Regions from separate parts of the Streptomyces paromomycinus genome, predicted to be linked through region 1. Evidence: predicted binding sites of a transcription regulator. Region 1 holds the regulator's gene; the other holds the start of a gene.

Evidence for each region. Region 1 encodes HrcA, which represses chaperone genes, less so after heat shock. Its sites were predicted from a motif close to TTNGCACTCNGNNNNNCNGAGTGCNAA; they were not measured.
Region 2: groL (chaperonin GroEL) is a predicted target of HrcA. The motif match lies at 2,068-2,094, and genes of this name have one in related genera.

Annotation. Positions count from the first base shown of each region.
Region 1 is NZ_BHZD01000001.1:6,565,033-6,569,445, forward strand. Features, by position in the region: gene OEIGOIKO_RS28095 (DUF3097 domain-containing protein) at 1-626, opposite strand, end outside; gene OEIGOIKO_RS28100 (MBL fold metallo-hydrolase) at 655-1,389, opposite strand; gene hrcA (heat-inducible transcriptional repressor HrcA) at 1,642-2,658, shown strand; gene dnaJ (molecular chaperone DnaJ) at 2,659-3,795, shown strand; gene OEIGOIKO_RS28115 (nitronate monooxygenase) at 4,136-4,413, shown strand, end outside.
Region 2 is NZ_BHZD01000001.1:4,107,037-4,111,449, reverse strand. Features, by position in the region: gene thrC (threonine synthase) at 1-713, shown strand, start outside; gene OEIGOIKO_RS16945 (MoaD/ThiS family protein) at 897-1,175, shown strand; gene OEIGOIKO_RS16940 (cold-shock protein) at 1,614-1,817, shown strand; gene groL (chaperonin GroEL) at 2,246-3,868, shown strand; gene OEIGOIKO_RS16930 (SDR family NAD(P)-dependent oxidoreductase) at 4,044-4,413, shown strand, end outside.

The DNA of each region.
Region 1 (4,413 bases):
GCGGGTTTCACCGCTTCCCAGATGTCGATGTACGGGTGGCCGACGACCAGGACGTCCTCGTCGGTGACCGAGGCCGCGATGCGGGACTCCTTCGAGCCGGGGACGAGATGGTCGACCAGGACGCCGAGGCGGGCGTCCGGGCCGGGGGAGAAGGAGCGGACGATGGCCGGGAGGTCGTCGACGCCTTCGAGGTATTCCACGACGACGCCCTCGATGCGCAGGTCGTCGCCCCAGACGCGTTCCACCAGCTCGGCGTCGTGGCGCCCTTCGACGTAGATGCGCCCGGCGCGGGCGACCCGTGCGCGGGCGCCGGGGACGGCCAGGGAGCCGGAGGCCGTACGGGCCGGTCCGCGTGCGGCGGGGCGCGAGGAGGGGCGTACGAGGGTGACGGGCTTGCCGTCCAGGAGGAAGCCGCGCGGGGGCATCGGGAAGACCCGGTGTTTGCCGAAGCGGTCCTCCAGGGTGACGGTCGGGCCTTCGGCGGTCTTCTCGCAGCGGACGACCGCGCCGCAGAACCCGGTGACGGCTTCCTCGACGACGAGGTCCGGCTCGGCCTCGACCTCGGGAGCCGGCTGCTGCTTCTTCCACGGCGGGGTGAGGTCCGGGCCGTACTCTCTGCTGCGCATTGGACAGACGATAAGAAGGGATGGCCGGTCAGTGCCGCGACACGCCGAAGCGGCGGCTCAGCGCGTCGCGTTGCTCACGGACGAATCGGGCATCCACGACAGCTCCGTGCCCGGGTACGTACACCGCGTCCTCGCCGCCGAGGGCCAGCAGCCGGTCCAGGGCGGCGGGCCACCGGCCGGGGAGCGCGTCCGGCCCCGCCTGGGGCTCGCCGGACTCCTCGACCAGGTCGCCGCAGAAGACGACCGCGGGCGAGCCGTGCGTGCCGGGGACCAGGACGACCAGGTCGTGCGCGGTGTGGCCGGGGCCGACGTTGGCGAGCAGGACCTGCCGGTCGCCGAGGTCGACGGTGCGTTCGCCGGACACGAGGTGGTGCGGGGTCACGAGCAGGTCGGTGGCCTCCGCCGCGGCGTCCGGGTCCACGCCGTGCGACACCGCGTCGCGCCGCAGGTCGTCCTGGGCGCGCGGCAGGAACTCGTCGAGCCCGGCCGCGCCGAAGACCTGGACGCCCGCGAAGGCCGCGGTGCCCAGGACGTGGTCGAAGTGGGGATGGGTCAGCGCGACATATGTCACGTTCCGTCCAGTGATGTCGCGAAGTTGACGGCGCAGCTCGGCACCGTCCCGGATCGTCGCGCCGGTGTCCACGATCAGCACGCCGGACGAGCCGACGACGGCGCCCACCGTCTCGTCCCAGCCGGGCATCCGGCGCCGCCCGACGCCCGCGCCGAGCCGTTCCCACCCGGCCTCTTCCCAAGTCGTACGCATACCGAGACGCTAGCCGTATCGCGATAGCGTTGCCCGCCGGACCGGGGGGTTCCGGGTGCCCGCCGCCGCCCGCGGTACGCATTTCGCGGGAGCCCGGAGTGCGACTTGGGTACCGCCGCCCTTGCCCTGCCCGTGCGACCCGGCCGTACACTTGGTCAGGGTCTGGCACTCGGACCTGATGAGTGCCAGGGAAGACGACCCGGAAGAACCCGGCCGCGCGCCGGTGACACGGCCGGACTGGAGGTGTGCGCGATGCTCAGTGAACGCAGACTCGAAGTGCTGCGCGCCATCGTCCAGGACTATGTCGGGACCGAGGAGCCGGTCGGCTCCAAGGCGCTGACCCAGCGGCACCAGCTCGGTGTCTCCCCCGCCACGGTCCGCAACGACATGGCCGCGCTGGAGGACGAGGGCTTCATCGCCCAGCCGCACACGAGCGCCGGGCGCATCCCGACGGACAAGGGCTACCGCCTCTTCGTCGACAAGCTGGCCGGCGTCAAGCCGCTTTCCAGCCCCGAGCGGCGCGCCATCCAGAACTTCCTGGACGGCGCCGTCGACCTGGACGACGTCGTGGGCCGCACGGTACGGCTGCTGGCGCAGCTGACCCGGCAGGTCGCCGTCGTGCAGTACCCGTCGCTGACCCGGTCCACGGTGCGGCACGTGGAACTGCTGTCGCTGGCGCCGGCCCGGCTGATGCTGGTACTGATCACGGACACCGGCCGGGTCGAGCAGCGCATGGTGGACTGCCCGGCGCCGTTCGGCGAGACCTCCTTGGCGGACCTGCGGGCGCGGCTGAACAGCCGCGTGGTGGGGCGGCGGTTCACGGACGTGCCGCAGCTCGTGCAGGATCTCCCGGAGTCCTTCGAGCAGGAGGACCGGGGCACGGTCTCGACAGTGCTGTCGGTGTTGCTGGAGACTCTGGTGGAGGAGACCGAGGAGCGGCTGATGATCGGCGGCACCGCCAATCTCACGCGCTTCGGGCACGATTTCCCACTGACCATCCGGCCGGTGCTGGAGGCCCTGGAGGAGCAGGTGGTGCTCCTCAAACTGCTGGGGGAGGCCAAGGACTCCGGCATGACCGTACGCATCGGGCATGAGAATGCCCATGAGGGCCTGACGTCCACATCGGTCGTCGCGGTCGGCTACGGTTCGGGCGACGAGGCAGTCGCCAAACTCGGCGTGGTCGGACCGACCCGCATGGACTACCCCGGAACGATGGGAGCGGTACGCGCAGTGGCACGTTACGTCGGACAGATCCTCGCGGAGTCGTAAGTGGCCACGGACTATTACGCGGTCCTGGGCGTACGGCGCGATGCCTCGCAGGACGAGATCAAGAAGGCTTTCCGGCGGCTGGCCCGCGAGCTGCACCCGGATGTGAACCCGGATCCGAAGACCCAGGAGCGGTTCAAGGAGATCAACGCCGCTTACGAGGTGCTCTCGGACCCGCAGAAGAAGCAGGTCTACGACCTCGGCGGCGACCCCCTCTCGCAGGCGGGTGGCGGCGGCGGGGCCGGCGGCTTCGGCGCGGGCTTCGGCAACTTCTCCGACATCATGGACGCGTTCTTCGGTACGGCGTCGCAGCGCGGACCCCGGTCCCGTACGCGGCGCGGCCAGGACGCCATGATCCGGCTGGACGTCGAACTGGACGAGGCGGCCTTCGGGACCACCAAGGACATCCAGGTGGACACCGCCGTCGTCTGTACGACCTGTTCGGGTGAGGGCGCGGCGCCCGGCACCTCGGCGCAGACCTGTGACATGTGCCGCGGCCGCGGTGAGGTCTCGCAGGTCACCCGGTCCTTCCTGGGCCAGGTCATGACCTCGCGGCCGTGTCCGCAGTGCCAGGGCTTCGGCACGGTCGTGCCGACCCCGTGCCCGGAGTGCGCCGGCGACGGCCGGATCCGCTCCCGCCGTACGCTCACGGTCAAGATCCCGGCCGGTGTGGACAACGGCACCCGTATCCAGCTCGCGGGCGAGGGCGAGGTCGGCCCCGGCGGCGGCCCGGCCGGCGACCTGTACGTGGAGATCCACGAACTGTCGCACCCGACGTTCCAGCGGCGCGGCGACGACCTGCACTGCACGGTCACCATCCCGATGACGGCGGCGGCGCTGGGCACCAAGTGCCCGCTGGAGACGCTGGACGGCATGGAGGAGATCGACATCCGGCCCGGCACCCAGTCCGGCCAGTCGATCCCGCTGCACGGCCGCGGCGTCACCCACCTGCGCGGCAACGGGCGCGGTGACCTCATCGTGCACGTCGAGGTCATCACGCCGTCCAAGCTGGACGCGGAGCAGGAGGAGCTGCTGCGGCGGCTCGCCAAGCTGCGCGGCGAGGAACGCCCGACGGGGCAGTTCCAGCCGGGGCAGCAGGGGCTGTTCTCGCGTCTGAAGGATGCGTTCAACGGGCGGTAGGCGGTTGTTGTGCCGGGGGGTCCGGGGGTTGTCCCCCGGGCAGGTACCGTCAGCCGGGGCAGCAGGGGCTGTTCTCGCGTCTGAAGGATGCGTTCAACGGGCGGTAGGCGGTTGTTGTGCCGGGGGTCCGGGGGTTGTCCCCCGGATGGGCACGGCAACGGGTGGTGACCCCCGTACGGAACATGGCGGCGGCCGGGCTTTTCAGCCCGGCCGCCGTTCGTCGTCCGGTGCCCCCGAAGCCCTCGGTCCCGCCCGAACTGCCCTGATCGCCGGACCTGTTTGATCTTGGTGGGTCCGGGCCCGGTTCGGGACCCCGCGTGCGGCGTGACACGATGTGGTCATGCCCACAGCGCTGACCGATCTCTGCCGTCATCCGATCGCGCAGGCCCCCATGGCAGGCGGCGTCGCCCGCCCGGAGCTGGCCGCCGCCGTCAGCGGCGCCGGCGGACTCGGCTTCCTGGCCGCCGGGTACAAGACCGCGGACGGCATGTATCAGGAGATCAAACAGCTGCGCGGGCTCACCGACCGCCCCTTCGGCGTCAACCTCTTCATGCCGCAGCCCGCGCTCGCCGACAACGCCGCCGTCGAGGTCTACCGTGAGCAGCTCGCGGGCGAGTC
Region 2 (4,413 bases), 2.5 Mb from region 1:
TCGGCATCGAGGGCACCTACGACGACGTCAACCGCTTCTGCTCGGAGCTGATCGGCGACCCGCTCGGCGAGGGCTGGGGCTTCGTCAACGTCAACCTGCGCCCGTACTACGGCGAGGGTTCCAAGACGCTCGCGTACGAGATCTGCGAGCAGCTCGGCTGGCGGCTGCCGGACCAGATCGTCATTCCGATCGCCTCCGGCTCCCAGCTCACGAAGATCGACAAGGGGCTGAAGGAGCTGATCGCGCTCGGCCTGGTCGAGGACAAGCCGTACAAGATCTTCGGCGCGCAGGCCGAGGGCTGCTCCCCGGTCTCCACCGCCTTCAAGGCGGGCCACGACGTCGTACGGCCGCAGAAGCCGGACACCATCGCCAAGTCGCTGGCCATCGGCAACCCGGCCGACGGCCCGTACGTGCTCGACATCGCCCGGCGCACCGGCGGCGCGGTCGAGGACGTGAACGACGCGCAGGTGGTCGACGCGATCAAGCTGCTGGCCCGTACGGAGGGCATCTTCGCCGAGACCGCCGGCGGGGTGACCGTGGGCGTGACGAAGAAGCTGATCGAGGACGGGCTGCTCGACCCGGCGCTGACCACCGTCGTGCTCAACACCGGCGACGGGCTCAAGACGCTGGACGCCGTGGCGCCGACGACCGGGCCCACGGCCACCATCCGCCCGAGCCTGGACGCGTTCCGCGCGGCCGGTCTGGCGGGCTGACCGCCGCGCGCGGCTGCACACACCCGTACGCGGTCGCGCGCACCCGTACGCGTCGGTACACACCGGCACGCGTCCGTACACCACGGCACGCGCCGGCGTACCTCCGTCCGCTCCCGCGGCCACCGGTACGCCCGCGCCCGCCGCCCCTCCGCACTCCTCTCGCGAGCTGGAAGGCAGCACACCATGAGCGTCAACGTCCGCATCCCGACCATCCTGCGCACCTACACCGGCGGCCGGGCCGAGGTCCCCGCCGAGGGGGCGACCCTCTCCGAGGTCATCCAGAACCTGGAGCAGAACCACGCCGGCATCGCGGCCCGCGTCCTGGACGACACGGGCAAGCTGCGGCGCTTCGTGAACGTCTACGTCAACGACGACGACGTGCGCTTCGAGCAGGGCCTGGCGACGCCGACGCCGGACGGCGCGGGCGTCTCGATCATTCCGGCGGTGGCCGGCGGCTGCTGAGCCGGTCACCCGGGACGCCGTAACGATCTTTTTCGGCCCTTCCCCGGTCCGACGGCTGGAATCGCCCCGTCCGCCACGAAGCGGACGGGGCGATTCCGTGTTGTTAAAGGCGATACAGTTGAGGTGATTACTCGTTCAGCGCGTGCCGAACGCCTATGAGGGCCCGGCAAGTTGTGCGCGAAGTGTGGACATGATTTGTCGCGTTGGTGCGCTTTGCCCGGCCCGACTTGCCCTGCCGTATGGGCTTTTCTTCGCATATTTGCGATTGTTCCCGAGAAGAATTCTCGTCCGACTGACCTGTTGCGCTGGGCAGTTGGACAGATACATTCAGCGGCGGTCGACGCGTTCCGGCGCACACCCCCTCCTGTCGGGGGTGAGGTCTGACCCGGGTCCGCGGAGTGCGGTCCTGTGCAAGGGCCAGTAATAGGGGAGTTAGGCATGGCTCAGGGCACCGTCAAGTGGTTCAACGCGGAGAAGGGGTACGGCTTCATCGCGGTCGACGGTGGTGCGGATGTATTCGTCCACTACAGCGCGATCCAGATGGACGGTTACCGCACCCTTGAGGAGGGTCAGCGGGTCGAGTTCGAGATCTCGCAGGGCCAGAAAGGGCCGCAGGCGGACATGGTCCGCGTGGCCGGCTGAAGCGCCGACCGACTGCTGCGTACGAAGGTCCGCGTCCCCTGCGGGGGGCGCGGGCCTTCTGTGTTTGGGTGGGTCGGGGGCGGGTGCGGGGGAGCGCCAGGTCATCCGCCCGCACCCGGTTTGACACCCGGCCCCCACGGGGATGGCTCCCGCCAAGCCGCTTGCGCCCTCCCGTCGCCCGGCCGCCACCCCCATACGAGGCTTCTGCGAAGCCGCTTGCACTCTAAGGGGTCGAGTGCTAATCATTGCGTTAGCACTCTACGAGTGAGAGTGACAGCTAAGGACCGACTCGGTGAGGTCCGCGGGCAGGTGGGGCAAGGAACCACCGGCTCGCGAGCCGTCCGTCGCGGGCGCCAGCGCGGTCCGGAGTATCCACCCTCCCCCAGACGCAGTCCGGGGGGACCCCCAGTCCGGGAGGACCACTTCACATGGCCAAGATCATCGCGTTCGACGAGGAGGCACGGCGCGGTCTCGAGCGCGGGATGAACCAGCTCGCCGACGCCGTCAAGGTCACCCTTGGCCCCAAGGGCCGCAACGTCGTCCTCGAGAAGAAGTGGGGCGCCCCCACGATCACCAACGATGGTGTGTCCATCGCCAAGGAGATCGAGCTCGAGGACCCGTACGAGAAGATCGGCGCCGAGCTGGTCAAGGAGGTCGCGAAGAAGACGGACGACGTCGCCGGTGACGGCACGACGACCGCGACCGTCCTGGCCCAGGCCCTGGTCCGCGAGGGGCTGCGCAACGTGGCCGCCGGCGCCAACCCGATGGCCCTGAAGCGCGGCATCGAGCGCGCCGTCGAGGCCGTCTCCGCCGCCCTGCTGGAGCAGGCCAAGGACGTGGAGACCAAGGAGCAGATCGCTTCGACCGCCTCCATCTCCGCCGCCGACACCCAGATCGGCGAGCTGATCGCCGAGGCCATGGACAAGGTCGGCAAGGAAGGCGTCATCACCGTCGAGGAGTCCCAGACCTTCGGTCTGGAGCTGGAGCTCACCGAGGGTATGCGCTTCGACAAGGGCTACATCTCGGCGTACTTCGCCACCGACATGGAGCGTATGGAGGCGTCGCTCGACGACCCGTACATCCTCATCGTCAACTCGAAGATCTCCAACGTGAAGGACCTCCTTCCGCTGCTGGAGAAGGTCATGCAGTCGGGCAAGCCGCTGCTGATCATCGCCGAGGACGTCGAGGGCGAGGCCCTGTCGACCCTGGTCGTCAACAAGATCCGCGGCACCTTCAAGTCCGTCGCCGTCAAGGCCCCGGGCTTCGGCGACCGCCGCAAGGCCATGCTCGGCGACATCGCCATCCTCACCGGTGGCACGGTCATCTCCGAGGAGGTCGGCCTCAAGCTGGAGAACGCCGGTCTCGACCTGCTGGGCCGTGCCCGCAAGGTCGTCATCACCAAGGACGAGACCACCATCGTCGACGGTGCCGGTGACAGCGAGCAGGTCCAGGGCCGCGTCAACCAGATCCGCGCCGAGATCGAGAACAGCGACTCGGACTACGACCGCGAGAAGCTCCAGGAGCGTCTGGCGAAGCTGGCCGGCGGCGTGGCCGTCATCAAGGCCGGTGCCGCCACCGAGGTCGAGCTCAAGGAGCGCAAGCACCGCATCGAGGACGCCGTGCGCAACGCGAAGGCGGCCGTCGAGGAGGGCATCGTCGCCGGCGGTGGCGTCGCCCTGCTGCAGGCCTCCTCGGTCTTCGAGAAGCTGGAGCTGGAGGGTGACGAGGCCACCGGTGCCGCCGCTGTGAAGCTGGCGCTGGAGGCCCCGCTGAAGCAGATCTCCGTCAACGGCGGCCTTGAGGGCGGCGTCGTCGTGGAGAAGGTGCGCAACCTGGCCGTCGGCCACGGTCTGAACGCCGCGACCGGCGAGTACGTCGACATGATCGCCGAGGGCATCATCGACCCCGCCAAGGTCACGCGCTCCGCGCTGCAGAACGCCGCGTCGATCGCCGCGCTGTTCCTGACCACCGAGGCCGTCATCGCCGACAAGCCGGAGAAGGCCGCCGCGGCCGCTCCGGGCGGCATGCCGGGCGGTGACATGGACTTCTGATCCTCCCGGATCAGCTGTCCGCAGATCGCCGGGGCGGCACTCCTCCTCCCAGGGGGGTGCCGCCCCAGCGGCGTTCCGGCACCTTCGGGCGTGCGGCCTGCCGTACGGCGAGGTGTGTGCCGTTCCGCACGGCGGTCCTTGCACTGCCCCCGGTCCGGCGGGGCACGATCACCCCATGACGACTCGAAACGGACAGGCCGCCCGACCGGACCGGTTCCCCGCGGACACCGTCGCCCTGATCACCGGCGGCAGCAGTGGAGTGGGCCTGGCAGCCGCGCGCCGGTTGCTCGCGGACGGCGCGCGGGTGGTGGTGTGCGGCCGCGACGAGCGCCGCCTGGACACCGCCGTGGCGCACCTGAGGGAGCGGGCGCGGGAGGCGGTGACGGGTGGCGAAGCGTCCGTTGCGGATGCGACGGGGGCGGGCCCGGGAGCGGCCGAGGACGCGGCGGACCGGGTGTTCGGCGTACGGGCCGACACGGCCTCCGTCGCCGACCTGGACGCCGCGGTCGAGGCGGTACGCGACCGCTTCGGGCACCTCGACATCA